DNA from 3 places in the Cylindrospermopsis raciborskii Cr2010 genome. Region 3 is predicted to be linked to each of the others. Evidence: predicted binding sites of a transcription regulator. Region 3 holds the regulator's gene; each other region holds the start of a gene.

Region 1 (10,940 bases), 1.4 Mb from region 3:
TGGGCAAAAGCTTCTTGATAGGTGTAGTAAACCAACAAATTAGTAGAATTTAAAGGACCGCCACCAGTAATTACATAAACAGGCTCAAAACTGCGAAATGTGAAAATAGAAGTGGTGACAGTAGCAAAAATTAAAGTTGGTCTTAGTCCTGGCAAAGTAATATGCCAAAACTGTTGCCAGTCACCTGCTCCGTCCAGCTCTGCTGCTTCGTAAAGAGTTGATGAAATGGCTTGTAAACCAGCTAAAAAAACCACCATGTTGAAACCAATTTGCTTCCAAATACTAAACAAAATTAAAACTGGCATGGCCCAAAAAGTATCACCTAACCAAGATATGGGAGGAAACCCAAAAAACTCCAACATTCCATTTACAGGACCAGTATTCTGAAACAACCAACGAAAACCTAAACCAGCAGCAACCAAAGAAATAATAGAAGGTAAAAAATAGAAACTACGTAAAATTCCCCGCCAAGGTAGCACACGATTTAATAATACTGCTAACCCTAGGGGAATTACTAAACTGGGAATCACCGTACCCAAAGTGAAATAGGCAGTGTTAAATAAGACCTGCCAAAAATCCGAATTTAATAACAGACGCCAGTAGTTCTTCAAACCTACCCAATAAATACCCTTAGACGTAAAACTACCAGCAGTGAAACTCAGATAAAATAAATAGACAATTGGCCAAATTATAAACAAACCTAATAATACCAGCGCCGGAGCTAGAAAAGTCCAAGCAGCAATGGTATGATTATCTAAGAGTTGACTGAGGGAAAACCGCCATCTTTTCATGATAATCTTGTTGACCGGGAGAATATCAGTAACTTTATGATTCAATCTTACTCCATGAATAGCACCTCTAGTCTAATTTCCCCTGATGTTTCAGGTTACCAGTCCCATGACATAAAACCTGTAAAATTAGGAGTCATGGCCTCTGGGAATGGGAGCAATTTTGAGGTGGTTGCTCAAGCAATCAAATCGGGGGATCTTAATGCCCAAATTCAAGTTTTAATTTATAATAATCCCCTAGCAAAAGCAGCAGAAAGGGCTCTCAATCATGGAGTAGAAGCAATATTGCTCAATCATCGTCATTACCAAAAGCGAGAAGATTTGGATCGGGAAATTGTCAGCACTCTACGCCAATATCGAGTTGATTTAGTAGTTATGGCCGGTTGGATGCGTTTAGTTACCCAAGAACTAATAGATGCTTTTCCGAATCACATTATTAATATCCACCCCAGTTTATTACCTAGTTTTAAAGGTGTTAGAGCTGTAGAGCAAGCCTTAGAAGCAGGTGTAAAAATAACAGGTTGTACAGTTCACCTGCTGAGATTAGAAATGGACAGCGGTCCAATTTTGATGCAAGCTGCAGTTCCAGTATTGCCAAACGATACAGCAGAAACCCTACATGCGAGAATCCAAGTTCAGGAACACCGGATCTTACCATTGGCCATTGCTCAGGTAGCTGATAAAATCTAAAAGATTAGAAATTATAGCTTATATCCATGCCCATATTAACCAATATGCTTCTTAGTCCTATCAAGTTTGGTACTGATGGATGGCGAGGAGTAATCGCTGATGAGTTTACTTTTGAACGTCTGACTTTAGTTGCTTCCGTAGCAGCTAAAGTGTTATATAATACATATTATTCCCTGACCGGTAGCCGTACCATTGTAGTCGGATATGACCGTCGCTTTATGGCGGAAAATTTTGCCCGCGTTGTGGCTGATGCTATTAAAGCTTTAGGATTTGATGTTCTATTTAGTCAGGACTATGCACCAACACCTGCTTTTAGTTGGGCTGCTAAAGATTTTAATGCTTTGGGAGCTTTAGTGATCACAGCTAGTCATAACCCTGGCTCCTATTTGGGGTTAAAAGTCAAGAGTGCTTTTGGGGGTTCAGTCCCTCCAGAAGTTACTCAGGAAATAGAAAGATTATTAACTGTAGAATTTTCCCCAGTAGGTAATCTAGGAAAAGAAGAGACGTTTGATCCCTGGATAAGTTATTGTCAAGCATTGGCAAAGAAAGTGAATATTGAGGCAATTCAGGAAGCAATATCCTCGGATAAATTAACACTATTTGTTGATGTGATGCATGGTGCAGCAGCTAGTGGTTTGGGGAGGCTATTAGGGCAAAAAGTGAAAGAAATTAATGGCAATCGAGATCCCCTATTTGGCGGAAAACCACCAGAACCTTTGCCTAAATATATTTCTGAAATTTCAGCTGAAATTAAAAATTATACAGAAATTCATCACCAACAAAATCGGTCAACATTAACGGTTGGTTTAGTATTTGATGGAGATGGCGATCGCATTGCGGCGTTGGATAGAAATGGCAATTTTCTAAGTTCTCAGATATTGATTCCAATTTTGATAGATCACCTAAAAACCAGACGCAATTTTACCGGAGAAATTGTCAAAACCGTCAGTGGGTCTGACTTAATTCCCAGTGTAGCCAGATCCCTAGGTTTATCAATATTTGAAACTGCTGTTGGTTATAAATACATTGCTGATAGAATGTTGATGACAGAAGTTTTATTAGGTGGTGAAGAATCCGGGGGGATTGGTTATGGTAGCCACATTCCTGAGCGGGATGCTCTATTATCTGCATTGTACGTATTAGAAGCAGTTGTGGATTCTGGTTTAGATTTGGGTGAATATTATCAGCAATTACAGGAAAAGAATAATTTCTTCTCTGCTTATGATCGGATAGATTTACCATTGGCAAGTATGCAGATCCGCGATAGATTACTACAACAACTAAAAACTCAGAAATTAACAGAAATTGCCGGTAAAAAAGTCATTGATTGTCAGACCATAGATGGTTATAAATTTCGTCTTGCGGATGAAAGTTGGTTGATGATTCGATTTAGTGGCACTGAACCAGTTTTAAGACTTTACTGTGAAGCATCTACCATAGAACAAGTTCACCAAACATTAAATTGGGCAAAAACCTGGGCAGAATCAAATTAACATTTACCAACATTTACTAGTACAATGAAAAAAACACTTGTGGTAGGGACGGGAAATCTGGGAAAATTAAGGGAAATGGAGGCTTATTTATCCGATTCTGGTTGGGAACTAACTCCCAAACCCCCTGATTTAGATGTGGATGAAACTGGAACCACCTTTGCTGAAAACGCCTGCTTGAAAGCTGTTGAGGTTGCAAAATATACATCTCAATGGGCGATCGCAGATGATTCTGGTTTATCGGTAGATTGGTTAAATGGTGCGCCTGGTGTATATTCTGCTCGGTATGGAAACACCGATGGGGAAAGGATTGGGCGGTTATTGCGAGAATTAGGAAATACAGAGAACCGACGAGCAGAATTTATCTGCGCCATAGCTGTTGCTAACCCTCAGGGGGAAATTATTTTCCAGTCTGAGGGTAGTTGTGAGGGAGAAATTCTGTATGAAGTGAGGGGAGAGGGGGGGTTTGGTTACGATCCGATTTTTTATGTTCCGGAAAAAAAATTGACCTTTGCTCAAATGTCACCGGAGTTGAAAAAAAGCATTAGTCACCGGGGTCATGCTCTGAGACAGATAATTCCCCAGTTGCTTGGAGTTGACTAATTTCCCCCGAACTCTAATTTAACGCAGGATCTTGAGTCTTAGTTTCTTCTTTCCTTTTATCGGACTGTTGTTCAGTTGATTGTTGAACTTGTTGCAAGTGAATGCTATTGACTTGGCTAATGAATAGTTCTACAGCTTGACTGGCTTTTTGTTGTTGTTCTAGGTCACCAACAACATCATAACAACGATATGCGGGTGTGATTCCTAAAATGAATTTTTCTTGTTCTGCTTCTAATAACTCTACAATTGTATTGGCTGTAACCCAATTTTTTTGAAAGGGAAAAGATGTAACAATGCTAGCGACAATAGATGCTACTGCAGGACAAATGACAGGTAGCCACTTCAACCAGGGTTGTCCGGTTTCTAGCTTATCAACCAGGACTAAAATTGGTGTGACACCTGAAAGAATTACCGTGGAAATTTGTAAGACATAGTAAAGAGATCTGGCTATATTCCTGGTTTTTTTATAGTCATTGATCAAATCTTGACAATATTCGAGAGCTTTAGCCCTTGCAGGGACAATAGTGTTATGTTCCAAGGAATTGCTATTCTGTAACAGGGATGTGTAAAGTTCAGCTTTTTTGGTGAATTCGTTTTTCTTGGCTTGTTTTTCCGCTGCACCTACTGAGTTTCTGTTGATAAGAAACAGCAAAATGGCTACTGCGGAAGCTCCAATTCCAGCTAGCAAGTAGGGCTGATTATTAGAGTCGAAATAAATGATTAGCGCTGCACCAATAAAAACAGCAGCTAATAGATAATCAATCAGTTTTAAAAACAACAACATTTTTGCGAAAGGTCAGGAAAATAAATTTGGCTGTAGGCAATTATGACTCAACTTCTAATTGAGCCGATTTGGGGGAAAACACGTTTTTCCCCCAATAACCACACCATGTTAACCTAGTTTTTGCCAATATGTCCATTTTTAACCTGATATTTAACAATAAATAATATATGGTCTTATGTCATCAATTATTTAAAAAAAGTTTAAAAAAAGTATTTTTAAAAAAAGTTAAATGCAATTAACACATAATTGAATATGTTACAAGTTGAGGAACGAAACCCAACAAACCAACTGTATATAAATATAAGTGCGTGCTCAAATTTATTTATCTAAATTTAAGAAGCTATTCATAAACAATCGTCAAGTACATAGGCTATGTACTCTCAACCTACCAGAAAGAAAATACAAATTTCAACCGAATTTCTGAGATATCCTTATATATGATAGAGATTGACTCAGAAAAGTAGAATGAAACTGGCAGCAAGAGTAGGTCAGGTAACACCCTCCATTACCCTGGCTATTACAGCTAAAGCTAAGGGTATGAAGACCGAGGGTATTGATGTTTGTAGTTTCAGTGCTGGAGAGCCGGATTTTGATACTCCAGCCCATGTTAGAGATGCAGCTATAAAGGCTTTAAAAGAAGGCAAAACCAAATATGGTGCTGCCGCTGGTGAGCCAAAGCTACGAGAAGCTATTGCTAACAAGCTAAAAAGCGATAATGGTTTAGCCTATAAACCAGACAACGTCTTGGTTACTAATGGGGGTAAACATTCCTTGTATAATCTCATGATGGCATTAATTGAACCAGGAGATGAGGTAATTATCCCCGCACCCTATTGGTTGAGTTATCCAGAAATGGTTACTTTAGCAGGTGGTAGGTCAGTAATTGTACCAACCTATGCTGATAATGGCTATAAAATTAGTGCCCAACAGCTCAAACAAGCTATTACCTCAAAAACTAAGTTATTTGTCCTTAATTCCCCTTCTAACCCCACCGGGATGGTGTACACATTAGAAGAAATTCGAGATCTAGCTCAGGTGATTGTGGAGGCGGATATTTTTGTGGTTTCTGATGAAATTTACGAAAAGATTCTCTATGATGGCTCACAACATGTTAGTATTGGCTCCCTAGGTGAGGAAATTTTTTCCAAGACTTTAATTAGTAATGGCTTTGCTAAGGGTTATTCCATGACTGGTTGGCGTTTAGGTTATTTGGCAGGACCCTTGGAAATTATTAAAGCTGCTACTACTATTCAAGGACATAGTACTTCTAATGTCTGTACTTTTGCTCAATATGGTGCGATCGCTGCTCTGGAAGGTTCACAAGACTGTGTAGAGGAAATGCGTCAAGCTTTTGCTCAACGTCGTCAGGTTATGTATGACGGCATCAACTCTATTCCTGGGTTGACTTGTGCGCGACCTGATGGGGCTTTTTATTTATTTCCCGACATCAGTAAAACCGGTTTAAGGTCTCTGGAGTTTTGCGATGCTTTATTAGAATCCCATCAAGTTGCTGTTATTCCAGGGATAGCTTTCGGAGCTGATAACAACATCCGGTTTTCTTATGCTACAGATATGACTACAATTAAGAAAGGAGTGGAAAGACTAGACAAGTTTGTTCGCTCCCTCTCCTAGTTTTACAATATAGCTGTAGCCACCTGCACCGGGTAAGGGATAAACCCTTTCCTGAGCGCTGGCTAAAGCTATAAATTAATACATCTTACTAATATGATTCACATAATGCAAATTATCCTGTATGGTAAACCTGGTTGTCATCTTTGTGAGGGATTAATAGAAAAGTTAGAACAAATAACCCATCACAATAGTAAAAGTAGTAATAAAGATGCTAATATCAGTTTTACTTTAGAAGTGCGTGATATTACCACCCGTGAAGATTGGTTTGCCGCCTATCAGTATGAAATTCCCGTGTTGTTTCTATGGCGTGGAGAAACAGAGTATTTGCAATCTGTGCCCCGTCCTTCTCCCCGTGCAAGTGTTCAGCAATTAGAGAACTTGCTATTAACCACGGCTAGTAAGTTGTTGATCTTAGCAGATCAGGAGAGATGAATATTCCAATAAAACACAGAAGATGGAATTGCCAGTTGCCAATTCGTTAGGTACTGTGGTTAAAATCGTGCAAAATAGACACAAGACATCTGCCAGATCTTTTCGCGATGAGGTATGAGATAATGAATTTAAGAGAATTATTGGCTGTTATTGATGGCGTGGAATACCAGGGTAAAGATGTGGAAGTTCGGGGGGTCAAAACCAATTCCCACGCTTGTGGTGAGGGGGATTTATTTATTGGCATACCTGGAACCAGGGTTGATGGAGGCGAGTTCTGGCCTAGTGCTTTAGCTGCTGGTGCGGTTGCGGCCATTATCTCCCCACAAGCAGCATCCAAAACTCCCCCTACCTCAGATGCTCTCGTAATCACTGCTACCAGTCTTAATAAGGTCTGTGCCCAGGTTTGTGCAGCTTTTTATGGCTATCCAGCGGAAAAACTGCAAATCGTTGGCGTAACTGGGACTAATGGCAAAACTACTACTACCCATTTAATTGAGTATTTTCTCAATCAAGCTAATTTGCCAGCGGCTTTACTCGGTACTCTTTATACTCGATGGCCTGGGTTTTCTCAAGTTGCTAACCATACCACTCCCTTTGCAATTGACTTACAGCACAATCTGGCTCAAGCTGTTGATGCTGGTTGTCAGTTGGGGATTATGGAGGTTAGTTCCCACTCCCTAGTCCAAGATAGGGTTTTTGGCTGTCCCTTTGAGGTTTCTGTATTTACCAATCTTACTCAAGATCATCTTGATTATCACCAGGATATGGAAGATTATTTTCGAGCTAAGGCTTTGTTATTTACTCCTGACTATCTTCAAGGAAGAGCAGTTATTAATATTGATGATCACTATGGACAACGTTTAACTATTGGTTTGGATAAACAGCAGCTTTGGACATACAGCATTAATAATACTAGTGCCGATTTCTGGGTGAGTGATCTGAATTATCAACCTCATGGTGTCAGCGGTATTTTACATACTCCCGAGGGTAATTCCCCTTTTAGCTCCCCCCTGGTGGGACAGTATAACTTAGAAAATCTTTTGGCAGCTGTAGCTGCGGTTCTACATCTGGGGTTGGATTTGGAAACTGTGGTAGATTATATACCTAATTTTCCAGGTGTCCCTGGCAGAATGGAACGAATTCAAATCAATCCTCACCAGGATATTAGCGTTATTGTGGATTATGCTCATACACCTGATAGTTTGGAGAATTTACTTAAAGCGGCTCGTCCATTTATACCGGGAAGAATGATTTGCGTCTTTGGCTGTGGAGGGGATAGGGATAAAACAAAACGTCCAAAAATGGGTAGAATTGCAGCGGATTTGGCAGATGTGGTCGTGGTAACCTCTGATAATCCACGCACTGAAAACCCAGATGCAATATTAGAAGATATCCTGACGGGTATGCCCGAGGATGTGTCAAGACTGGTAATTGGCGATCGCGCTAGAGCTATTCATACTGCTATACTGGAAGCTCAACCAGGTGATGGTGTATTATTAGCAGGTAAAGGTCACGAAGATTATCAAATTCTCGGGACGGAAAAAATCCATTTTGATGATAGAGAACAAGCTCGTGATGCCTTACATTTAAGAGCAGCTCAGAATAGCTAAATTTGCAATGATGTTACTTTAGGGGTAAATATGCCAAGAACACAGAAAAACGATAATTTTGTTGACAAGTCTTTTACCGTTATGGCAGATTTAATCCTGAAACTTCTGCCAACTAATAAAAAGGCTAAAGAGGCTTTTGTTTACTATCGAGATGGCATGTCAGCACAGGCTGAAGGGGAATATGCCGAAGCACTAGAATATTACGAAGAGGCTCTATCTTTAGAAGAAGATACAAATGATAAAAGTTTTATCTTGTACAACATGGGGCTGATATATGCCAGCAATGGAGACCATGATCAAGCTCTGGATTTCTATCATAAAGCCATTGATTTGAATCCTCGGTTACCTCAGGCCTTAAATAACATCGCTGTGATCTATCACTACAAGGGCGAAAAAGCAAAGGAAGAAGGTGACAACGATGGTGGAGAAGCACTATTTGACCAGGCCGCAGACTATTGGATCCGGGCAATTCGTCTGGCCCCTAATAACTACATTGAAGCCCAAAACTGGTTGAAAACTACCGGGCGATCGCAAATTGATGTATTCTTTTAACCAATAACCAAATTTTAAATAACCAATTATTTATTGCTAAAACATGATTGATCGCGAACAGGTCCGTAAAGTAGCCAACCTAGCTCGGCTAGAATTAACAGCAGAGGAGGAGGAACAATTCACATTCCAGCTGGGAAGAATTTTGGAGTATGTAGAACAACTGGGGGAACTTGATGTTAGCAACGTCCCTCCTACCACCAGGGCCATTGACTTGAGCAATGTGACTAGGGAAGACAAACTACAACCCTACCTGGACAGAGAGGCCATACTTAGAAGTGCTCCCCAACAGGAGGGTGACTTTTTCAAAGTTCCCAAAATCCTCAATGGGGAGTAAAGACCTAAAAAAATTGCCGAAGGACATAACCTGAACTAGGACAGGAAGTACCAACGGCGATTTTATTGTTTTTAAAAAGACTAGAACAGTTTAAGTCTACTGATAAGAAGCCTGCTCGGCTTCTAATTGGCGAATTAGACTCTCGTCACCTTTTGTTCTTGCTGCTTCCAGTCGGTGCTCAAGATTTTTGAGTATATTTTGTCTGTGTACTTGTTCAGCCTTTTTAGCTGCTTGTGATCTAGAATTAATCATTTATGTGACCTCTTGTCTTCAATTCGGACAGTAGATTTTAACCGCTCAAACCCAACATTCCGTAACCTACATTACAGAAAAATAATATAATATCTGAAACTGGGGGTCAAGATATATAAGGTAAAGAAATGTTGCGGAGCATTCTTGGATTGAGAGCAGTTTCTCACCCGAAGAATAAAATTTAGGTGCTGGGCGGTTAAACTGGCCTTGCTTACTAGAAATAGTTGTCGTAAAATTAAGTAGTCCTCTATGTTAGAGACGGCTTTTTGGTACAATATTGTGTGGAAATAGTCCAGGTTAAATATCTCTAGAATGGGGATTAAACACGGTGCAGGGGAAGCAAGCTGTGCAAATCGCGCTCGATTATTACCGAATCTTAGGACTCCCATTGGCTGCAACCGAGGAGCAACTCCGTCAGGCCTATAATGATCGCATTTTACAACTGCCACAACGGGAATATTCTACCTTGGCAATAGCTGCTCGCAAGCGAATCCTGGAACAAGCCTACATGGTTCTCTCAGATCCGAGAGAGCGTAGTAAATACGATCAAGCATATCTAGCATACGCATACGATCAGACAAAAATAGAGATAGCATCCGAGGACAATGGGGAAACAGGTAACCAAAATCATAATCCTCAACCCCTAACTATAGACGTTGCCAAAGAAAACTTAGTTGGTGCCTTAGTACTACTTCAAGAGTTGGGTGAATATGAGTTGGTACTAAGATTAGGTCAGCCATACTTGACGAATAGGGTCCCAGGTAAGTCTGATCGTCACTCTCAAAGGCGTACGTTAACCAATGCTGATGAATTGCCAGACGTTATTCTAACGGTTGCTTTGTCTTGTCTGGAATTAGGAAGGGAACAATGGCAACAAAGCAATTATGAGAACGCTGCCATATCCCTAGAAACAGGAGAGGAACTGCTCCTGCGGGAGGGAATGTTTACTAGTGTGCAAGGGGAAATTGCAGCGGACGTATGCAGGCTCAGACCTTATAGAATTTTGGATCTATTGGCTCTACCGATGGAGCGGACTAAGGATCGTCATCAAGGTTGGGAATTGCTACAAAATATTCTCGACCAAAGAGGTGGCATTGATGGCGTGGGGAATGATCAAACAGGTTTGAATGTGGACGATTTTCTCCGGTTTATTCAACAGCTACGACACCACTTAACGGTATCGGAACAACATAAACTTTTTGAATCTGAAAGTAAAAGACCTTCTACCGTAGCAACCTACTTATTTGTTTACGCACTAATCGCTAAAGGATTTTGCCAAAGGCAACCAGCTTTGATTCGTCAAGCCAAGCAAATTTTGCTTCCTTTAGCTAAACGTCAAGATGTACATCTAGAACAAGCTTTGTGTGCTTTACTACTGGGACAAACGGAAGAAGCAACCCGTGTTTTAGAACTAAGTCGGGAATATGAACAATTGACCATAATTAGACAGCAGTCTCAGGATTCACCAGATTTGTTACCGGGACTGTGTTTGTACTGCGAGCAGTGGTTAGATCAAGAGGTATTTCCCCATTTTCGAGACTTAGGTAAACAGCAAGCTTCCTTAAAAGATTATTTTGCTGACAAACAGGTACAAGCATACTTAGAGCAATTACCAGCAGATCCATATACAACCGAGGAAGTAAGGACAGTCAACAGTCAGGTTGGTTCACTATCAGGGATTGGCATTCCCCATACTAGCTTTAGAGAAGATGAACACCTACCTATTGTGAGTTCCTCCCAAGACCTAGAGGAATGGAAGGAACCTAAGATGGA
Region 2 (10,940 bases), 340 kb from region 3:
TTTGCGCACGTACCCATACAGTCCCTATCAGCAAGTTTTCCAAATTAGTGATTTACGTCAGGAATTGATTGTTTTCGTGATGAATCATCTCCCAGGTATTAATCCTACGATTAATCAAGACCAAATTTTGCCGGTAGGTAATGAAGAGGAAGATAGTGACAATAGATTATTTAATAGACATTTATCAGGTAACTCTTTAGAGCAGCAACTACATCTGCAAAATTTAGTCCACCAGGGAGTTTTTGCTATTATCCAAGCTAAAGCTGATGTAATTAGTCATATTTTGAATGAACCAGTTCATCCTGGTTGTGAACCATCTAATTGGTTTGGCTAATTAAGGGGAGGTAATTGTGGTAGAATGGGAATCAATTAGTAACCAAAACACCATCGGTATGTGAAAAATAAACTATATGAAAGTAGCAGTTACTGGAGCAACTGGATTTGTCGGTAGTCGTTTAGTCCAATGTCTACATGACAGAGGTGAACAAATATTAGTGTTGAGTCGTAATCCTAGATCCGCTGCTAGGACTTTTCCTTCCGAGGTTTTTCCCAACGTGGAAATTTTGGCTTACACACCTGGTGTATCCGGAGTCTGGCAAAATAGAATTGCTGGTTGTGATGCTGTGGTAAACCTAGCAGGGGAACCTATCGCACAACAACGCTGGACTCCAGAACACAAGCTGGAGATTCTTAATAGTCGCAAGTTGGGCACCCAAAAAATTGTCGAGGCGATAGCTGAAGCCAACCCTAAACCGTCTGTGTTAATCAATGCTTCAGCTATTGGTTTTTATGGCACTAGTCAAACCGCTACTTTTGATGAAAATAGCCCCACAGGTACAGATTTTCTCGCTCAGGTCTGTCAACAGTGGGAAGAACAAGCACAAATGGTGAAGAATTATGATGTGCGGTTGGTCATTTTGCGCTTTGGTATTGTCCTGGGTAATGGTGGTGCTTTAGGTAAAATGATTACTCCCTTCAAACTTTTTGCGGGCGGTCCCATTGGTAGTGGTAATCAGTGGTTCTCTTGGATTCATCTCAACGATATTGTAAATCTAATCATTCAGTCCTTGGTTGATCCAAATGCACAAGGTGTGTACAATGCCACTGCTCCCCATCCTGTGCAAATGAAAGACCTTAGCAATACAATGGCACAGGTCATGAACCGTCCTGCTTGGCTACCAGTACCCGGAATCGCCCTGGAAGCACTTTTGGGGGAGGGCGCCATGGTGGTTCTGGAAGGACAACGGGTTCTACCTCAACGTACTCAAGCATTGGGTTTTGAGTATCAGTACCCCCTTCTTCCCTCCGCGTTACGGCAAATCTTGACCTGATTCCCTAATTGCTAAATTTCTTACTCACCCAACTGCTAATTCCACTGAGTAATGCTCCCCCCATTAGCAAGCCAATGGCTGGATTAAATAGGGGGATCCATAGTCTGTGCCAAAGGTCTAATCCTAAGTTCACCCCTGAAGCATTACCCACAATGGCTATGGTAAACCAGCCAAATCCTAAAATCACTAGGAAAAAGTCGGCTACTAGTATTATGTTGACCCAGTTTAATATTTTTTCTTTCATCGAATTATGCTTTAACTGATGTCAAATAACCATGTTTTCACTTTAGCTAAATTGTTCCAATTGGGCTTTCTAGCTAAACCATCCTCAATACTATTTCTCAGGTCTTCTTCCCATTCTTTATTGACGAAAATCAATTGCTGGGCAGCTATTATGTGTTCTCTTAAACCCTTTTGACCTGTCTCTAACATGGCTAGGGCTAAATTCACCCTACCTTGGGGATCTTGGGGGTTGATCTTGACGGCTTTACTCGCCGCTTTGTAGGCTAGTTGCCCTTTCTCTTCTAAAAGATACAACCAGGCTAAACATATCCATGCGGAACCTGATTTCGGTGAGCGATCGCACACCTCTTTAAAAACAGGGATGAGATCTGCAGCAGACTCACCGTCTTTATATCGCTGTAACCCCGTATCAAATAGTTCCTCAACTGTGACGGTCATGGTGTTGAATTAATTATGAGTAATTATGAGTAATTATGAGTCCCTGTATTACACTCCAAAGGATTTGCCACAACCACAGGTTTGGGAAGCATTGGGATTGGTAAATTGGAAACCTCCACCAATCATGGCATTGCTGTAGTCAAGCATTAATCCATATAGATACAACAAACTCTTGCGATCGCAAACAATTTTAAAGCCATCGTAATCAAAAACGTCATCCTGGGGGGTAATTTTAGAGAGGTCTTCAAAATCCATCATGTAGGACATTCCAGAACAACCGCCTTGACGAACTCCCACCCTCAGGCATAGATCCTGGCCTTGTTGAGCTTGGAGGGATTTTACTTGACGTAATGCGGCTTCACTGAGAATAATTCCGCGTTGTTGAGTTTGAGCTACTGGTGTCATATCTGATTTAAACTCCTTAGCTAAATAGACCTTTTTGAGAATTAAACTAGTTCTGATGTAACTGTACCATTATTTTGGTTGTTTTGCTCAAAACCTGGCTAAAAGTGAGAGCTGGATAGACCTTCGATTGCTAAGGACTTATACTCATTATTATTGGGTAAGCTCCTAATGAGTTCACGAATCACATCTGTAGCTGGTCTTCCGGTTTGTTGACAATATTTTTCCAGTTTTTCGGCTTCTTGTGTTGCCAGATTGACGGTTATGCGTTTAACAGCCCATTTTTTGTTAGTCATCAGACACAAATTCCCGCTTGTTAAGAGTAGAAAATGATACCCAAAAAAGTTGCATAATTCCGGGTTTTATCGCCTGGAAGTTTGGAGATAAAGGTTGTATGAAGTTAAACTGTCCAAACCATAATCATACAACAATTGTTGCCTAACTGCACTACGGAAAACCACAGATTAGGATAAAAATTGTTGGACTCAGTAGTATTGAGTAATAACTAATACTTATATTTCCGAAAAATCGATGCCTAATTCTTCAGGGGTAATACATTTTCCATCAAAGAAGGCCATAATATCATTGATTCCGGGATTAGCACGGGTGGTGGAGAGTCCCTTGGTAATGACTAATCCACAATGGCCACCATTTAGGCGACATGCTCTGTTCCATCTTTTTCGGGATGCAATATAACTTTCATCGTCGCGTGAAAATTCCGTAATTAAGAACAGGTCCTCATTTTGTGTTTGGAGGATACTCAAGTCAAATTTTTTTCCATCTTGGTGACTATCTACAGTAATAAAGCAAATCCCTGTAATATCCCCTGCATCGCGAATATTTTTAATGATAGTGTTTGCTTTTGCACGAGAAGTTTGTACTAAGACAACAGGTATCGTGTCACATTTAGTCTTAATTTGGTGACCTCCTAAATGTCTAATGGTAGGAGGTAGGGAAGTTAAGCTGTTCCAGGTTATGGTTCCGATAGACAGTAAACAACCGTTCGGTATTAAGTCATCCCGCAATTGATCTATCTGCTCGAAATCACCTTCCACTAAATTGGCATCTTCAATCCCATGTAACTGTGAATATATTTCTGGCATAGTACAAATATTGACAGATACATTTTGATTGCCTTGATCACAATCAGGTACAGAAATGCGATAGCGTCGGGTAATTACTGGGAAATCCTTTTGGGACAGGGGACGTTTATGGTCACGCAGAAAACGGATGACGCTTTCGAGTGCAACATACATAATCTGCGCTTCTTCTTCGTATAGAATGGGGCTTAATCCTTCCAGAGGATGGATGGTGCCAAAATTGGGCTCAATTTCTGAGGATGGTAAATACCCTATATCTATATCATCTTCATCTTCTGTGTCCAAGTCTTCATCATCCTCATCTATGGAATCAAAAGTAAGAAATAGGCAATCCTGCTGGAGAAAAGCCGATTCCAAAGAATCGTCCTCAGATTCTTCATAGGACTGGTAAAAATCTGTCCAGAATCTTGTCAGAGATTCCGCAGAACGGTAGAACAATAAAGTATAATTAGCACCTCCCATAATTGAGACATAGAGTTTTTCTATATCCCATTTATTAATTTCTATGGAAATAATCTTATTTGGATGAACGAATTCCCATGGGGCCATTTCCCAAATTTTGTAAGCCTTCTTTGTAAGGTCTTCTGCGTATTTTGGGGGTAAAGGGGGCACATAACTTTCCATCGCTTCGCCAAAGGACTGGAAAATTTGATCAATCAGTGGTAGTTCCGGTGAATAATCAACTGTAATGTCCAAATCCTGTAAAATCCCCCGCAGGTAAAATTGAACTTCTCTGTCCCGTACGAGGATTTTTTGCGGTCTGGCACGTTTATCTCCACCTTGCGGATGTTCCATCGCCTGTATTAGAGTACGTACCATGGCTTCCCTTCCTTGTACTGAGCCTATTACCTCCATACTTCTAATCACTCCCTCCGAACCATCCACCCAGAGAATGCACTCCCCAGCTGGTAATTCAAATTCTTCACTGACCACTGGTGACAAAAGTGTACGGCGATCTCCTTCCCATACACAGGGTACTTGGGTCAACTTCTTTAATCTACGAATAGTGGATGGACTAAAACCGGTCATAAAATTATTTCAGTATTAGCTTAGTGAGTTTAAATATGTTAGGTTTAAATGAGTTTTAGCTTGTTCCCGTAAGTGGCAAAACATGAAAAAAATTTGTCTGAATAGACCTAACAACTTTATTTTAGAATAAAAATTCTTAGATGCAGTGCTTGCTATAGCTTCGCAAATTTTTGACCTCAATTCAAGTTACAATTTGTAAATAAAGGAAACTGATAACTGGGTCTAAGCAATAAAGGAATTTTTTGGGAATGCGTGTTGTAATTGTAGGAGCAGGATTGGCTGGATTAGCTACTGCTGTAGATTTAGCTGATGCGGGTTGGGAGGTGGAAATTTTTGAAGCTCGCCCGTTTGTCGGTGGTAAGGTCAGCAGTTGGGTGGATGCTGATGGCAATCACATAGAAATGGGACTGCATGTGTTTTTTGGATGCTACTACAATCTATTTGAGCTGATGGCAAAGGTGGGAGCAGGCAATAATTTACGTCTCAAGGAACATACTCACGTATTTGTCAATAAGGGTGGAAATACGGGAGCTTTGGACTTTCGATTTATTACTGGTGCGCCTTTTAATGGATTAAAGGCATTTTTTACCACTTCCCAACTTTCATTACAAGATAAGTTACAAAATGCTCTTGCTCTGGGCACTAGTCCTATCGTTCGAGGTCTAATTGACTTTGAAGGAGCTATGAAGGATATCCGCAATCTGGATAAGATTAGCTTTTCTGAGTGGTTTTACAGTCATGGAGGGAGTAAAGGGAGCATCAAACGGATGTGGAATCCTATTGCTTATGCTTTGGGTTTTATCGATTGTGACCATATTTCTGCCCGTTGCATGTTGACAATTTTCCAGTTCTTTGCAGCTAAAACCGAAGCCTCTATTCTACGCATGCTGGAAGGTTCACCTCAAGAATATTTACATCAACCTATTGTTAATTATTTGACGGATAGGGGAACCAAAATTCACACCCGTCGTCAAGTGCGAGAAATTAAATTTACCGAGTCTGACTCCCAAGCTGAGGTTACGGGTATATTGGTCGCTCAGGGTGAGCAGGAAGAACTAATCACAGCAGATGCTTATGTTTTTGCTTGTGATGTGCCAGGAATTCAGCGCGTACTTCCCCCATCCTGGCGCAAGTGGTCAGAATTTGACAATATTTACAAATTAGACGCAGTACCCGTTGCTACTGTGCAACTCCGGTTCGATGGATGGGTCACAGAACTACAAGACTCTCAAAAACGTCACCAGCTCCATCAAGCTGTCGGTATAGATAATTTATTATATACCGCTGATGCTGACTTCTCCTGTTTTGCTGATTTGGCCCTAACCAGTCCCGCAGATTATTATCGCCCCGGACAAGGTTCCCTCATGCAGCTGGTTCTCACACCTGGTGATCCCTTCATTAAACAAAGCAATGAGGCGATCGCTCACCATGTACTCAAGCAAGTTCATGAGTTGTTTCCTTCTTCTAGGGAGTTAAACATGACCTGGTACAGTGTAGTTAAGTTGGCCCAATCTCTCTACAGAGAAGCACCAGGGATGGATCCATACCGTCCGGATCAGAAAACACCTGTGGGCAATTTTTTCCTAGCTGGTAGTTATACGCAACAAGACTATATTGATAGTATGGAGGGGGCGACTATTTCCGGTAAACGAGCAGCTAAGGCAATTTTAGCATCTGGGCAGTCTAAAATTTAAGATGTAAAGTCTCAAACAAAACTCAAATCCCATGGCTGACTGGTTAGAGCATAGTGTACAGATAGAAGTTCCAGTTCCCATAGAACTAGTATGGGAATTGTGGTCTGATTTACAACAAATGCCCAAATGGATGAAATGGATTGATTCGGTGAATATCTCCACCGATGACCCCACCATCTCCCTTTGGAAACTGAGCACGGGCGGTCTGGAATTCACCTGGAAATCCCGCATCCTCCGAATTACCTCCCAGCAAATTATTCAGTGGGAATCGGTTGATGGCCTACCAAATCAGGGAGCTATTCGCTTTTATGACCGCCATCAAGAGGGTAGTATTGTCAAGATGACGGTCGCCTACGCTATACCAGGAATCCTTGGTAAGTTGATGGACAATTTGTTTTTAGGTCGGGTGGTGGAATCAACACTCCAAGCAGACTTAGAAAGATTCAAACAGTATGCCGTTGATTTACAACCAGACACAACTAGATAATTGACCATATCCCCTTTGATGGCAAATCGTTATAGAGAAACGGCCAGTTCCTTGACAGGACGTTTGCTATGACGAATATTTTCAATGGCTTGAGCATAGTCAGGAGCATTAAATACAGCTGAACCTGCTACAATGGCATTAGCTCCAGCTTCTAATACCTGCCAAGTATTATTAGCTTTTAAACCACCATCAACCTCAATCCAAGGATCCAAACCCTTTTCATCACACATCTGACGCAATTGACGAATTTTGGGCACCACGCTAGGAATAAAACTTTGTCCACCAAAACCAGGGTTAACACTCATGATCAGCACTAAATCACACAGTTCTAGTACATACTCGATTAGTTGTAAAGGTGTCCCAGGATTGAGCACAACCCCGGCTTGTTTACCTAGCTCCTTGATTTGTCCTAAAGTCCGATGCAGATGAGGTGAAGCATTATGCTCAGCATGGACGGAAATAATATCCGCACCAGCTTTAGCAAAGCCTTCTACATATTTTTCTGGTTCCACAATCATCAAGTGGACATCCAGGGGTTTGGTTGTAACTGGACGAATCGCCTCCACAACCAGAGGACCAATGGTAATATTGGGAACAAAACGTCCATCCATTACATCAACGTGAATCCAATCTGCTCCTGCTGCATCTACCGCACGAATGTCTTCGCCTAAACGACTAAAGTTTGCTGATAGGATGGATGGAGCAATAACTATGGGCTTTTGAGATCGGTTTTGAGTCATGGCTAGTGGGTTTTTTATCGTCTTCGTCTGTAAGTATGGTAACAGAATATGGTGCAATTCCTTTCAATTACAAATTGGGAATTTTTTCCTTGGCGAAAAGTAGAACTTCTTCATTCCTACTGTAGTGTGTAAGTGTGAACACGATTATGGGTTATTGAAAGCTATGAAGAAAACTTTGATTGTATGCGTGTTGGGTATTTACTCACTAGGTATACCAGCACTTGCATCTTTCCAATCTAGCAGTTTTCTGGGAACTAATGGTATTAATGCTCTGATTTTACACCAACCACCCTATAAATTAACCGGTCGTAAAATTGCCCTGGGTCAGGTAGAAATCGGCCGTCCCGGTTTATTTGGCTTGGATAAAGCCGTATCTAAAAACCGCGCCGTTACCCCAACTGCCGTATTTTCACTGAATGCACCCGCTCAGTCTAATTTTGGTGTTGATACTCACGCCTACAATGTAGCTGGAGTGATGACTAGTCAAGACAAGTCTCTTCCAGGAGTGGCACCTCAAGCAAGATTATACTCCTCTGCTGTTGGATTTAGCCGTAACTTAGGTCAATCAGAGGAGTGCTTGTCAGCACAACATGTTGCCCTTCAAAATGGTGGGGATGTACGAGCCATTAATTTTAGTTTTGGCGAACCCCTTAATCGCGATCCTAGACCAGAACCGGTGTTAGATGGTAAAGCTCTACTAACTTTGTGTGTTGACTGGTCAAGTCGAGTGCATGATGTAACCTATGTAATTGCTGGAAATCAGGGTAAAGGAGGAATTTCTATTCCTACGGACAATTTTAACGCCATTAACGTGGCCTTTTCATCAGCAAGGAGAGGAATTTTTGATAAACTCCATGTTTCTAATTTAGCAGGAAATAACCAAGAAGTGAGCGATCGCCTATTAGGGAAGGAATTTAACATTGATGGGCGTAGTTCTGTAGGTTTAGTAGCGCCCGGGACAAATATTCCGTTAATTAACCCGGATGGTAAATTAAATAAATCTACTGGTTCAAGTTTTGCAGCGCCCCAGGTAACGGCTGCCATAGGTCTGTTACAAGAATTTGCTGATAGACAAATAAGAAAGCAGGCTGTAAATTGGAGAATTGATGCCAGGAGACATCAAGTCATGAAAGCCGTACTATTAAACTCAGCGGAGAAAATCCTAGATAATGGTAATGGACTAAGACTGGGAATGACCAGGACATTAGTAGATAAACAAAATAGAGATTGGCTAGTTTCCCAGGCCTATCAAAATCCGGGAATTCCCTTGGATCCCCAAATGGGTTCAGGTCATTTAAATGTTTTTCGTGCTTACCAACAATTTATGTGGGGACAATGGGGGCCCGGTAATGAAGTACCAACCATTGGTTGGGATTATCATAGGATTAGTGCCAACTCATCAATAGACTATAGCCTGGGAAAACCCTTAAAAAAAGATAGTTTTGTAGCTATTACCTTGACCTGGGACAGACTAGTAGAACTAGAGGATACCAACCAAAACCAATTATATGATACGGACGAAACATTTATAGACAAAGGAATAAATAACTTAGATATTTACCTCTTAAAAGACGATGAAAAGAACATAAAAATTTCCAATTGCTCTTCCACAAGTCAAATTGACAACGTGGAGCATATTTTTTGCAGCATCCGTGAAGGTGGTAAGTATAAGGTACGCGTAGATTTTAAAAACCAAGTTAACCGATCAAAACAAGACTACGCCCTAGCTTGGTGGACAGTTGGAGAAAACTAAGAAGAAGTCCATGCGGGGTGAGATAGGAGAGAGGCCATAACTCGCACCCCCCGTAGTTGGTTAGATAGGGGTAAATGACCCCTAGGGGCGGTCAAATCCCAGGTAAACTCATGGGGATAGCGAGTCCATTTTTCACCCTGCTTCCAGCCGATTTTAGGCCATAACCTATCCCAATTTCTACCTACTCCCAACCAAAGTTCCCGCTGCACAGAAAAACCAAATTTGCCTTGGGAGTGAGCCAACCAAAGACTATTAATAGTTTGCAGATCCTGGATGGGAAAATTTTCCACTTCAGTGAAATATAACCATTTTCTGCGCACTGCTTGGGTTCCCGCCACTTCACACATTTGTTGAATTGTCAATAGGTCAGCAGCCTGAAAATCTTGCTTGACGAGCAACTGCGCCAAAGAATCATAACTAATACCACAGGCCGATTTGAGGGGTAGAATTCCTTGGGACTCCATACTTTTAAGGTTTACCGTTGATGGATTCATGCTATCATGAAATTACCAAAACAAATGGGTTCCTGCGTTAAATTAGCTTCACCTTATTTTGGAATGTGTTAACCATGTACGAAAAAATTACCCCTCCCCCGACCGGCGAAAAAATCACCTTCCAGAACGGGGAACCCATAGTTCCGGATAATCCCATTGTCCCTTTTATTCGCGGTGATGGAACAGGTATAGATATTTGGCCAGCTACGGAGAAAGTGCTAGATGCAGCAGTGGCTAAGGCTTACAATGGCAAAAGAAAGATTAGTTGGTTCAAGGTCTATGCTGGAGATGAAGCATGCGATTTATATGGAACCTACCAGTACTTACCTCAGGATACTCTTACAGCTATTAAGGAATATGGTATTGCCATTAAAGGTCCACTCACTACCCCCATAGGTGGTGGAATTCGTTCGTTGAACGTGGCATTGCGTCAAATATTTGATTTATATGCCTGTGTGCGTCCCTGTCGTTACTATGCGGGAACTCCTTCTCCCCATAAAAGTCCAGATAAACTAGATGTAATTGTTTATAGGGAAAATACGGAAGATATTTACTTGGGGATAGAATGGAAGCAAGGTAGTGAAATAGGAGAGCGATTGATCAACATCCTGAACAAAGATCTCATACCAGCGACACCAGAGCATGGCAAAAAACAGATTCCCCTGGATGCGGGAATAGGAATCAAACCGATTAGTAGGAGTGGTTCCCAAAGACTGGTGAGACGTGCCCTAAAGCATGCTTTACAACTACCCAAAGAAAAACAACAGGTAACCTTGGTGCATAAAGGGAATATAATGAAATACACCGAGGGAGCGTTTAGAGATTGGGGTTATGAGTTAGCGACCCAGGAATTTCGCGCAGAGTGTGTTACAGAAAGGGAATCATGGATTTTAGGCAATAAGGAGAAAAATCCCCAAATTTCCCTGGAAGAAAATGCCAGAATGATTGACCCGGGATTTGACAATTTGACACCAGAGAAAAAAGCACAAATTGTCAAAGAAGTAGAAACAGTAATCAATTCAATATGGTCTACCCACGGGGATGGACAATGGAAAGATAAAGTCATGGTAAATGATCGGATTGCTGACAGCATTTTTCAGCAGATTCAGACACGGCCAGATGAGTATTCTATTTTAGCCACGATGAACTTAAACGGAGATTATTTATCCGATGCTGCTGCGGCCATTGTCGGTGGTTTAGGAATGGGTCCAGGAGCAAACATTGGAGAC
Region 3 (10,940 bases):
TATAGGATTTGTCCAGTAATTCCACTAGATAAATCACTACACAAAAAAGCAGCTGCACTACCTACCTCCAATTGAGTAACAGTACGTTTAAGGGGAGCCACTTGCTCAACGTGATGAATCATATCCAAAATACCACCTACAGCAGAGGAAGCCAGAGTGCGGATGGGACCTGCGGAGATACCATTGACACGAATATTTTGGGGTCCCAGTTCTGCTGCCAAGTAACGCACACTAGCTTCTAGTCCAGCTTTGGCTACTCCCATTACATTATAATTAGGAATAGCGCGCACTGCGCCCAAATAGGAAAGAGTCAGAATACTACCACCTTCTGTCATCAAAGGTTTAGCTGCTCCACTTAACTGAATAAGAGAATAAGTGCTAACTTCTAATGCCTTATTAAATCCTAAGCGAGAAGTTTGACTAAAATCTCCACTTAAATCCTCTTTGTTAGCAAAAGCTAGACAGTGAATGAGAATATCTAGCTTACCCCATTTTTGTTGAATAGCGTCAAAAGTAGCTTGGATTTGTTCCTCATTCTCTACATTACAGGGCAGAAATAAACTAGGTTCAAGGGGTTCAACTAACTCCAAGACCTTCTTTTCGAACTTACCCTTATCATCGGGCAAATAGGTAACTCCCAGATTAGCTCCAGCTGCATGTAGTTGTTGGGTAATACCCCAAGCAATAGACCGACTATTGGCAATCCCCGTAACCAGGGCATTCTTACCGGACAGGTTTAGCATAAAAATTGTTAACGCGATTGATCTTATTGAGAATATTGTTAAATTAAATGTTATCCTAAATGTGATCTTGATAATTCTCTGTCCCCATAAACCTTTTTATGGTGATTGTTTAAGAACTTATTAAAGATCTGGCAAATTTTGAACCGAAAAAACCCCAAAATTGTCCTCCAGGGGAGGGGTGATCCACCATTTTAGGTTAAAAATCACCAAAATTGGGTATCATGATCGACAAAATAAGATAGACTAGCAAATTTGAGTATAGTAAAAGACAGAAAGATTGACGGTGCGTTCTTGATTCTTCAGTTGTATTCTTAGGTATTAAGTTTTTGTTTTTCCGGTGTTGGGTAAGGGAAGGGAGATGATCGTAATGCAAGATAAAGCCCTGGCAAATGTTTTTCGTCAAATGGCAACGGGGGCTTTTCCCCCTGTTGTGGAGACGTTTGAACGTAACAAAACCATCTTTTTTCCCGGGGATCCGGCCGAACGAGTTTATTTTCTTCTCAGAGGTGCTGTGAAACTTTCCAGGGTGTATGAAGCAGGAGAAGAAATAACAGTGGCCCTGCTACGGGAAAATAGCGTTTTCGGTGTTTTGTCATTACTAACAGGTAATAAATCAGATAGGTTTTACCATGCAGTTGCTTTTACTGCGGTGGAATTGCTCTCTTCGCCAATTGAGCAGGTAGAGCAGGCCCTCAAGGAAAATCCAGAACTGTCAATGCTTATGCTGCGAGGCCTCTCCTCGCGGATTCTGCAAACAGAAATGATGATTGAAACTCTTGCTCACCGAGATATGGGTTCTCGGTTAGTCAGTTTTCTGCTAATTCTCTGTCGCGACTTTGGTGTTCCCTGTGCTGACGGGGTTACTGTTGACCTCAAGTTATCCCATCAGGCGATCGCAGAAGCAATAGGTTCCACCCGAGTGACTGTAACCAGGTTACTAGGAGACTTGCGGGAGAAAAAAATGATTTCTATCCACAAGAAAAAAATCACTGTGCATAAGCCAGTCGCACTAAGCAAGCAGTTTACTTAATGTTTACCAAGTTTGCTTATAAGCTATAATTTGAGTTAGCTCACGGAAAAATCTGGGGGGTCTAATTCACCAGGCAAGTTGTGTTTACTCTTACGGACCAATATCCCCCTGTGTCCACCGTGCAACAATTTTAATAAGGTGCAATTCTATGACTCCAAGACATGGATACCTATGGCTGTCAAACAATATTTAAACTTTACTATTCTATCCAATTCTTTTTCTCCACAGACCATGGTTAAAAGTAGTAAAGTGTATATGGAAGCTTTTTTGGCGGTAGGATTAAGATGGCCACTGGGTACATCCTCATAGCAGCAATTTTAATTTTGGGCGGTGTGATTGCCACCCTCGGCGATCGCATTGGTACCAAAGTAGGTAAAGCACGTTTATCTCTGTTTAATTTACGTCCCAAGAAAACGGCGGTTATTGTCACTATCTTTACGGGTAGTGTGATTTCCGCCACCACCTTGGCCATTTTATTTGCCGCCGACGAGGGTTTGAGAAAGGGTGTATTTGAGTTAGAAGATATTCAAAAAGATCTCAGAAATAAACGGGAACAATTAAAAACTGCTGAAGCTCAGAAGATTAATATAGAGAATAGACTAATTGCAGCTAGAAAAGCTCAAGAAGAAGCTAAAAACCAGCTTATAGAAACAAATAAGTCTTTACAAGAAGCAAATAGTAAACAAAAAGCTACACAAGCTAAACTTGACATTACTACTACAAAACAGATTAAAACTCAAACTCAACTCCGGGGAACCCAGAGCAAACTAGGTAAGGTTGTGGTTCAGTATAGACAGGCCCTGGGTGAACTGGAAAATTTATACCAACAACGCCAAGCCTTACGATTGGCAGTGGGAGAATTAAGAAGTGAACGTCAGCAGTTATATGCTCAAGCTCAACAAGCTATTGATGAGGCTAAAAATGCAGTTACCAAACGAGATCGAGAATTGTTCAACCGCAAAGCAATTATTGCACAGCGAGATCGAAAAATTGCTGGTTTGGATAGGCTAATTCAAAATCGCAATTTAGAAATTAGGAAACGAGAACAAATTATTGCTAGTAGAGAAGTGCAACTAGGGGAGCTAGAAAAACAGCAGCAGTATTTAGAACAAGAGGTAGCAAGATTGGAAAAATATTATCAGTCTTATCGCGACCTACGTTTGGGTAAATTAGCTTTGGTTCGTGGTCAGGTCATAGCATCTGCTGTAGTTAGTGTGAATAAACCTAGCGTTGCCAATCAGGTCATTACCCAAATATTTCAGGAAGCTAATAATAACGCCAGCATTCAATTAAATGAACCAGGAACCAACCAAAATAACACAGACTTACTACGTATAAGTGAAGAAAGGGTGGAACAACTGACTAAACAAATTCAGGATGGTAGGGAATATGTAGTGAGAATTTTTTCTGCTGGTAACTACGTAAGAGGGGAAAAACAAATAGAATTTTTTGCCGATGCTATGCCCAATCAACTGGTATTTTCTGCTGGTCAGGTATTGGCTACAACCTCTGCGGATATGAAAAGTATGACATCATATCAACTGCGTCAAAGGCTAGATCTAGTAATTTCTGCTTCCCAGTTCCGTGCCCGAAATGCTGGCATTGTGGAGAGAATAGAGATAGATGGCACTTTTTTACGATTTTTTTCTGAACTGGAGCAGTCTCAACAAGCTTTGGAAGTAAAAGCAGTTGCTGCAGAAAATATCTATACTGCAGGTCCTTTAAGAGTTAAACTGGTGGCAATATCCAATGGAAAAATTGTTTTTAGCACTTAAAAATGAATAATATAAATGGTATAAAAACACAGTGCACAATTTTAGGCTTTGACCCTGGACGTGACAAATGTGGTGTAGCAGTGATGGGAATAGACCGTAAACTTTACCATCATGAAGTTGTGCCAGCTAAACAGGTGATCGCCCATATTTCTGATTTCAGGGCAACTTTTTCCATTTCCAGAATTGTGATGGGAAATCAAACCACAGCTAAAACTTGGAAACAGCAACTGGAGCAGGAATTAAACCCCAGTTTGGATATTATCTTAGTAGATGAACGTTACACTACCTTAGCTGCAAGAGACCGTTATTGGCAGATGTTTCCTCCCAGAGGATTAACAAATCTCGTACCCAAAGGTTTACGTCAACCACCACGGGCTATAGATGATATTGTAGCAATTCTCCTAATTGAACGCTATCTTGAAGAACTGGGGATTTGCCACAAAAACTCTACTAGTCATCCCATTTGTGACCAGTAGTGTTTTAGTATTTGTCAACCTCTTGTAGTGGCTATAGTTCATATTTCGGCCCGAATAGTAAAAGTATAATCTCCTCCTGGTTCCAATTGATAATCTTGTTTTTCTAAAAAGCGTCCCAGGGGATCCCTAATCAAGGCCCTTCCCCGAGAGGGTTGAATGGAAAGTTCTCCCCGGAGAAAATACCATTCAAAATGCCATTCAAAATTGCCAGCACTGACATCACCTTCCAGAAAGCCATGTTGCCAGGATTGACGGGTGATTCTCACGTGGGCAGTAGTTTCTGGTAAACGTTTAGCGCTGACCATGGAATAACAAGTGTAAATTTTCCTTCGAGTAAGAAAATTATACAATCACTGGAGAATATCCCATTACCCAGGTATCACGGATTTTAGATTTGTGATTTATTATACTTAATCTACAATCTAAAATCCTATAGCCCTAGCCACCGGGGGTGAGCCAGAACGCTTCTTCACTAAACCTTCTGGACAAAGCTAGATACAACTAGCGATTTGTTGCTGCGGCTTCTCGTGCAGCAGCTGCCTGATCTGGATGAATGCCCAATCGTGTCAGGTTAATTCTCCCCTTGCTATCAATTTCACGAACCTTGACAATTACCTCCTCACCAACAGCTACTTCATCTTCCACCTTACCTACACGATAATCGGCCAGCTGGGAAATATGGATCATGCCCTCCTTACCAGGTAAAAATTCCACAAAGGCCCCAATTGGTATAATCCTTGTCACACGACCCACATATACATCTCCCTCGTGGAGCTTGCGGGTCATGCCCTGAATTATACTTTTTGCTCGTTTGGCTCTACCTTCATCTATGGCGGAAATGGTCACAATACCACTATCTTCAATGTCGATTTTAGCACCCGTCTCTTCCGTAATACCCTTGATGGTCTTACCGCCTGGACCGATGACTAAACCAATCATATCAGGATCAATTTTAATTGTGACTAGTCGTGGTGCAAAAGGTGAAGTTTCAGTTCGTGGTTTGTCTATAGTTTGCAACATCTTCTCCAAAATGTGCAACCGAGCATCCCTGGCTTGCTCCACGGCTTGTTTAATTACATCTAGAGACAATCCAGAGATTTTCATGTCCATTTGTAGTGCCGTGATGCCCGTATCAGTACCGGCCACTTTAAAGTCCATATCGCCTAAAAAGTCTTCAATACCTTGAATATCAGTTAGTACCCGTACTTCCGATCCTTCCTTAATCAAACCCATAGCAGCACCGCTGACAGGTTTGGTAATGGGAACACCTGCATCCATGAGAGCTAGGGTAGATCCACAAACTGATCCCATAGAGGTAGAGCCATTGGAAGAAAGAACTTCCGAGACCACCCTAATGACGTAGGGGAATTGCTCTTTGGTAGGAAGCACAGGCAAAATTGCCCTTTCTGCTAAAGCTCCATGCCCTATTTCCCGTCTTCCAGGGGCCCGCAAGGGTTTAGTTTCACCTACGGAGAAAGGAGGGAAATTGTAATGATGTAAGTAACGTTTGGACTGATCTACTTGTAAATCATCACTTAAACTTTGGGCATCTCCTGGCGTGCCAAGGGTGCAAGCTGATAATACTTGAGTTAATCCACGATTAAATAATCCACTACCATGAACACGACGAGGTAGGACTCCTACTTGGGATGAAACAGGACGCACTTCATCTAACTTACGACCGTCCACTCGCACATTGTCTTCAACAATTTGACGACGCATGAAGTACTTAGTAATGTCTTTAAAAGTGTTCTCCAGTACTTGACCATTAGCTGTTGCAGCTATGCGAATAGGATCTTCCTCCCCCAGAGACTCAATACTAGATGCGATCGCACTTTTAACTACATCCAGAGCAGCATCGCGTTCAGTTTTAGTCAATTCAAACTGAGCGAGTATTTTTTTAATTTCCTCACTAGCGCGATCGCGGATATAGTTTTCCAGACTTTGATCGGGTATTGGGGGTTCTTGGTGAACAATAGTCAAACCGAGTTCAGCAATTAAATCTCGTTGTGCTTGAATTAAATCCCTAACTGCTTCATAACCAAAGTCAATGGCCTCAATAATATCCCGTTCAGGTAACTGATTTGCTCCTGCTTCCACCATAATTACCCCATCGGGGGAGCCAGCAACCACCAAATCCAAATCACCAGCTTCTATTTCGGCGTAGGTAGGGTTAATAATAAAATCATCCCCAACTAAACCCACACGTACTGCTGCCATTGGTCCATAAAAAGGAATTTGGGCAATCAGAGTAGCGATAGAAGCTCCGGTTACAGCCAACACATCGGGTGGCACCAGCTCATCCATAGAGAGGGTCAAAGCAATAATTTGCAGGTCATCTCTTAACCAGGAGGGGAACAGGGGACGCAATGGGCGGTCAATCAAACGACTAGTTAAAATAGCCCTTTCTGGTGGCCGACCCTCGCGGCGCATAATACCACCGGGTATTCTTCCAGCAGCGTACAGTCTTTCTTCATAATCTACTGTTAGGGGAAGAAAATCAACGCCCTCTCTGGCTTCTGATCTTGTGGCCGTCACCAAAACGGCAGTGTCTCCCGATTCTATCAACACCGAACCACCTGCTTGAGGGGCTAACAATCCGACCTTCAGTCGAATATCCCGTCCATCAAAGGATATTGACTTATCAATTTCTGCCATTCAGTTTCTTTTCCTTCTATGCACTCTATTCTCGCTCTGTGGCAATCCTAACACTTATATAATGTAGACGACTTGGTTTTGGATATATTAGTTTCAGACAAGGTAAAGGGGGGGGATCTGGCGACTTTTTAGTTTGTACTTGGGAATTTGTGAAAAAATATGTCAATTCTACACGGTGCTTGGTTGAATAAAACAAAAAGTAATTTTGATCCAGTATTGTTCCTCTGGGCAGAAACTTGGCGAAGCGAATCTCAAATACCAATGGAGTCTATTAGTTTGACATCCTTACCTTACCATCCTTTAGCCATGTCATCCCTGGAGTTGGGTACGTGGCTGAAAAGCTATCATGGGCGAATCTATGACTGTATTTTCACTTCTAATTCTGCTATAACTAAAGTAAGTAGGAATAAAATAAATCAAGCTAAAGTTGATTCACAAGTGCTCGCTGTACCGACTAATTTTATAGGAAGATCCCCAATTATTTGCCCCATATATTCCCCAAGTATATTAGTAGAGAATAATGATAGAAATAGTGATCACCAAACCTATTTACAACCCTGGCGAATAGAGGGTTTTTCCTTAGAACCTGATGTGGCTATTAAAGTGCTGTGTAATTTACCATTAAATTCCACTAATAGTGCAGATAGTTTTTTGGCGGGAGACCTGAGATTTTGGTCCCATATAGCAAGATGGTCTTTAGATTTAATAGCTCGCTGTAAATTTTTACCCACTATAGAAATAAATGAAGACGGTTCTCAATTTGCTCGGTGGCACGTACTCTTAGATAGTGCTATAGATACAACCAGATTAGAAAAATTTGCTGCTAATATTCCCCCGGCATGTTGTAATTATCAACAGCTTGATTCCCATAATGCAAATTATGTTGACCACTTGTTCTTTACGGATCTACCTAGGGAACCGCAGGAGTTAATTTTGGGATTTCTCAATAGCATCATAGATGTACAAATTCGTCTTATGCTAGATGAGCAATCCATTTTGGATAGTCGGTCAATCATGTCCTTGCCATCATTAGTGCAACCATGGTTCCAGTCTTTGATCAGTTTGAAGAATAGATCATCTCCAATGTGTGGGGATGCCATAGACCTAGAGAGATTAAAAGAGACCCTAAAATCTTGGCAATTGCCCTTACAACACCAATTAACAGAAAAAGTAGCTTTTAGAACTTGTTTACAACTGCATCCACCCACAGGGACAACAGATTGGCGTTTAGGTTATTTTTTGCAAGCTACTGATGATGACCAATTTCTCATTGATGCCAAAACCATATGGGAGAATCCAGTGGAAACATTGGTGTATGAAAATCGCCAGGTCAGTAAACCCCAAGAGACTTTATTGCGGGGTTTGGGTTTAGCCTCCCGATTATATCCTGGGATTACCAGTAGTTTAGAGACAGAATTCCCGGAATGCTGTTATCTTCAACCTATGGAAGCATATCAGTTTATTAAATCTGTCAGTGGGAGATTAGAGGATAATGGGTTAGGGGTAATTTTGCCTCCCAGCTTAGCTAATCGTGAAGGTTGGGCAAATCGTTTAGGTTTGCAAATTATCGCCGAAACACCACACAATAAACAACAGAATTTAGGTTTAAAAAGTTTATTAAAATTCCAATGGCAATTGGCAATTGGTGGTCAGACCATTTCTCCAGATGAATTTGACCGATTAGTGGCTTTAAATAGTCCCTTGGTAGAAATTAACGGTGAATGGGTAGAACTGCGAGAACAGGACATTAAAACTGCCCAAAACTTTTTTGCTGCTCGTAAACAGGATTTATCTTTGTCCTTAGAAGAAGCCATAAGAATTAGTAGAGGTGACACCCAGGTAATTGAAAAATTACCAGTTGTTAGTTTTGATGCTTCTGGTGCATTACAAGATTTAGTTACCACCTTAAATGATAACCAAGATATTCAACCTTTACCCCTACCCAAAAATTTTCAAGGTCAGCTTCGACCTTATCAACAAAGAGGAGCTGCTTGGTTAGCCTTTTTAGAAAGATGGGGTTTGGGTGCTTGTTTAGCTGATGATATGGGACTGGGAAAATCTGTACAGTTTCTGGTTTTTTTTCTACATCTGCAAGAAAAAAATGCCTTACAAAATCCCGGTCTTCTCCTATGTCCTACTTCTGTTTTGGGCAACTGGTCTAGGGAAATAAAAAAATTTGCCCCTCAACTCAAGGTTTTGGAATTTCATGGTGAAAAACGTCCCAAAGGTAAGAAGTTTGCTGAGAGTGCTAAGGAGCAGGATTTAGTAATTACTAGTTATTCTTTGGTGCAACGGGATCTTAAGTTATTGCAAACTGTTAATTGGCAAGTTATTGTTTTAGATGAAGCTCAAAACATCAAAAATTATGATTCTAAACAATCTCAGTCGGTGCGCAAATTAGAAGCCAAATTTCGTATTGCTTTAACTGGAACACCCGTGGAAAACCGATTACAGGAATTATGGTCTATTCTGGATTTTCTGAATCCTGGTTATTTGGGTAATAAACAATTTTTTCAAAGACGATTTGCTATACCCATTGAAAAATATGGTGACGTATCATCCTTAAATCAATTGCGTTCCTTAGTACAACCCTTTATTTTGCGACGATTGAAATCGGATAAATCCATTATTCAAGATTTACCACAAAAGCAAGAAATGACTGTATTTTGTGGTTTAACTAAGGAGCAAGCAGAATTGTATCAGAATGCCGTTGATAAATCTTTGAGCGAAATTCAGTCAGCTAGTGGTTTACAACGTCGCGGCATGATTTTATCTTTGTTAGTAAAACTAAAACAAATTTGTAATCACCCCGCCCAATACCTCCATGAGTCTAGCCTGGAAAAGTATAGTTCCGCTAAGTTGCAGCGTTTACAAGAAATGCTAGAAGAAGTCATAGCAGAAAAGAGTAGGGCTTTGATATTTACCCAATTTGCAGAGTTGGGAAAATTATTGCAGCCCTATTTAGCAAAGCATCTAGACAGGGAGATTTTCTTTTTATATGGAACTACTGGCAAAAAGCAGAGAGAAGAAATGGTAGATAGATTTCAACAGGATCCACAAGGTCCACCAATTATGATTTTGTCTTTAAAAGCTGGGGGTGTGGGTTTAAACCTAACTAGGGCAAACTATGTTTTTCATTTCGATAGATGGTGGAATCCTGCAGTGGAAAACCAAGCAACTGACCGAGCTTTTAGAATTGGACAAACTCAGAATGTCCAAGTCCACAAGTTTGTCTGTAGGGGAACTCTAGAAGAAAAGATCCATGACATGATTGAAAGCAAAAAACAATTGGCACAGCAAGTAATTAGTTCCGGTGAAGAATGGTTAACCCAGCTGGATACAGATCAATTACGTGATTTGTTGTTTCTGGATAGAAACGCTATTGTTGATGACGAAGAAGATTAATTTAGGTTTTAAAGAGGGAAGTATGATAGAGAGAACTTTAGAAATCAGCAGAGAATGGTGGTCCCAAAGATGGTTAGACCTATTGGACTCCTATCGTTTTAAAAAACGGTTAGAAAGAGCTAGAAACTATTCTCGACAAGGGAACGTTTTGAGTATTGAATTTCAAAAATCCAAGGTTCTAGCGCGGGTGAAAGGTAGTGAAGTTGAACCCTACCAAGTTTCCTTGTCCCTTGATATATTTAGTGATGAGGAATGGAGCTATGTGATTGAAAATATGTCGCATAAATCCCTGTTTGCAGCTAAGTTACTAGCAGGAGAAATGCCTCAAAATATTGAAGATGTATTCACCAGTAATGGACTTTCATTATTTCCCTTTACCTTGAATGATGTCCATAGTCAATGTTCCTGTCCAGATCCAGCAGTACCTTGCAAACACATCGGAGCTGTTTATTATCAATTGAGCGATCGCCTGAGTGAAGATCCTTTTGTACTATTTGAATTACGGGGTAGAAGTAGAGAAAGAATAATTCAAGATTTAAGAAAATTAAGGGGTCAGAAAAAATTAGTTAACCTACCTATCCATAGAAAAAATAACCAAGGAGAAAATTCCCCCCAACTAAACCCAACCCCTAATCAAATAAGTGATAATCAAATAAATTATTTTTGGCAATATAATGACCCACTAGACTCATCCCTGGTGGTAATTTCTCCCAACATGGGAGAAACGGTATTGGATATTTTAGGAAATATTCCCCTACCCAAAGATGAAGAGAATACAGTCCACGTCTTGGGTTCTAGTAGCGACTCAACCATGAAACACTTACAAAATATTTACCGAGATGTTAGTCAAAAA

Evidence for each region. Region 3 encodes NtcA, which controls nitrogen genes in cyanobacteria. Its sites were predicted from a motif close to TNTGTANNNNNNNNTACANA; they were not measured.
Region 1: a site for NtcA is predicted at 9,226-9,245, ahead of pirA (arginine synthesis PII-interacting regulator PirA). Genes of this name have one in related genera too.
Region 2: a site for NtcA is predicted at 7,491-7,510, ahead of rpe (ribulose-phosphate 3-epimerase). Genes of this name have one in related genera too.

What each region holds. Positions count from the first base shown of each region.
Region 1 covers NZ_CP065936.1:2,340,870-2,351,809, reverse strand. The annotation lists gene C6N34_RS10645 (carbohydrate ABC transporter permease) at 1-791, opposite strand, end outside; gene purN (phosphoribosylglycinamide formyltransferase) at 828-1,478, shown strand; gene C6N34_RS10635 (phosphoglucomutase/phosphomannomutase family protein) at 1,505-2,971, shown strand; gene rdgB (RdgB/HAM1 family non-canonical purine NTP pyrophosphatase) at 2,996-3,571, shown strand; gene C6N34_RS10625 (DUF4231 domain-containing protein) at 3,585-4,355, opposite strand; gene C6N34_RS10620 (pyridoxal phosphate-dependent aminotransferase) at 4,821-5,987, shown strand; gene C6N34_RS10615 (glutaredoxin family protein) at 6,093-6,419, shown strand; gene C6N34_RS10610 (UDP-N-acetylmuramoyl-L-alanyl-D-glutamate--2,6-diaminopimelate ligase) at 6,542-8,029, shown strand; gene C6N34_RS10605 (photosystem I assembly protein Ycf3) at 8,060-8,581, shown strand; gene gatC (Asp-tRNA(Asn)/Glu-tRNA(Gln) amidotransferase subunit GatC) at 8,625-8,915, shown strand; gene pirA (arginine synthesis PII-interacting regulator PirA) at 9,012-9,167, opposite strand; gene C6N34_RS10590 (IMS domain-containing protein) at 9,496-10,940, shown strand, end outside.
Region 2 covers NZ_CP065936.1:3,444,197-3,455,136, forward strand. The annotation lists gene C6N34_RS15570 (hypothetical protein) at 1-334, shown strand, start outside; gene thyD (thylakoid membrane protein ThyD) at 411-1,331, shown strand; gene C6N34_RS15580 (hypothetical protein) at 1,336-1,575, opposite strand; gene C6N34_RS15585 (tetratricopeptide repeat protein) at 1,587-2,012, opposite strand; gene C6N34_RS15590 (iron-sulfur cluster assembly accessory protein) at 2,061-2,417, opposite strand; gene C6N34_RS15595 (ribbon-helix-helix domain-containing protein) at 2,516-2,710, opposite strand; gene C6N34_RS15600 (DUF6930 domain-containing protein) at 2,927-4,543, opposite strand; gene zds (9,9'-di-cis-zeta-carotene desaturase) at 4,792-6,237, shown strand; gene C6N34_RS15610 (SRPBCC family protein) at 6,269-6,724, shown strand; gene rpe (ribulose-phosphate 3-epimerase) at 6,754-7,464, opposite strand; gene C6N34_RS15620 (S8 family serine peptidase) at 7,628-9,217, shown strand; partial or broken gene C6N34_RS15625 (GUN4 domain-containing protein) at 9,214-9,672, opposite strand; gene C6N34_RS15630 (NADP-dependent isocitrate dehydrogenase) at 9,786-10,940, shown strand, end outside.
Region 3 covers NZ_CP065936.1:28,765-39,704, reverse strand. The annotation lists gene fabI (enoyl-ACP reductase FabI) at 1-743, opposite strand, end outside; gene ntcA (global nitrogen regulator NtcA) at 1,102-1,773, shown strand; gene C6N34_RS00150 (DUF3084 domain-containing protein) at 2,058-3,548, shown strand; gene C6N34_RS00145 (pre-16S rRNA-processing nuclease YqgF) at 3,551-4,024, shown strand; gene C6N34_RS00140 (DUF3146 family protein) at 4,063-4,329, opposite strand; gene C6N34_RS00135 (polyribonucleotide nucleotidyltransferase) at 4,526-6,682, opposite strand; gene C6N34_RS00130 (DEAD/DEAH box helicase) at 6,842-10,087, shown strand; gene C6N34_RS00125 (SWIM zinc finger family protein) at 10,110-10,940, shown strand, end outside.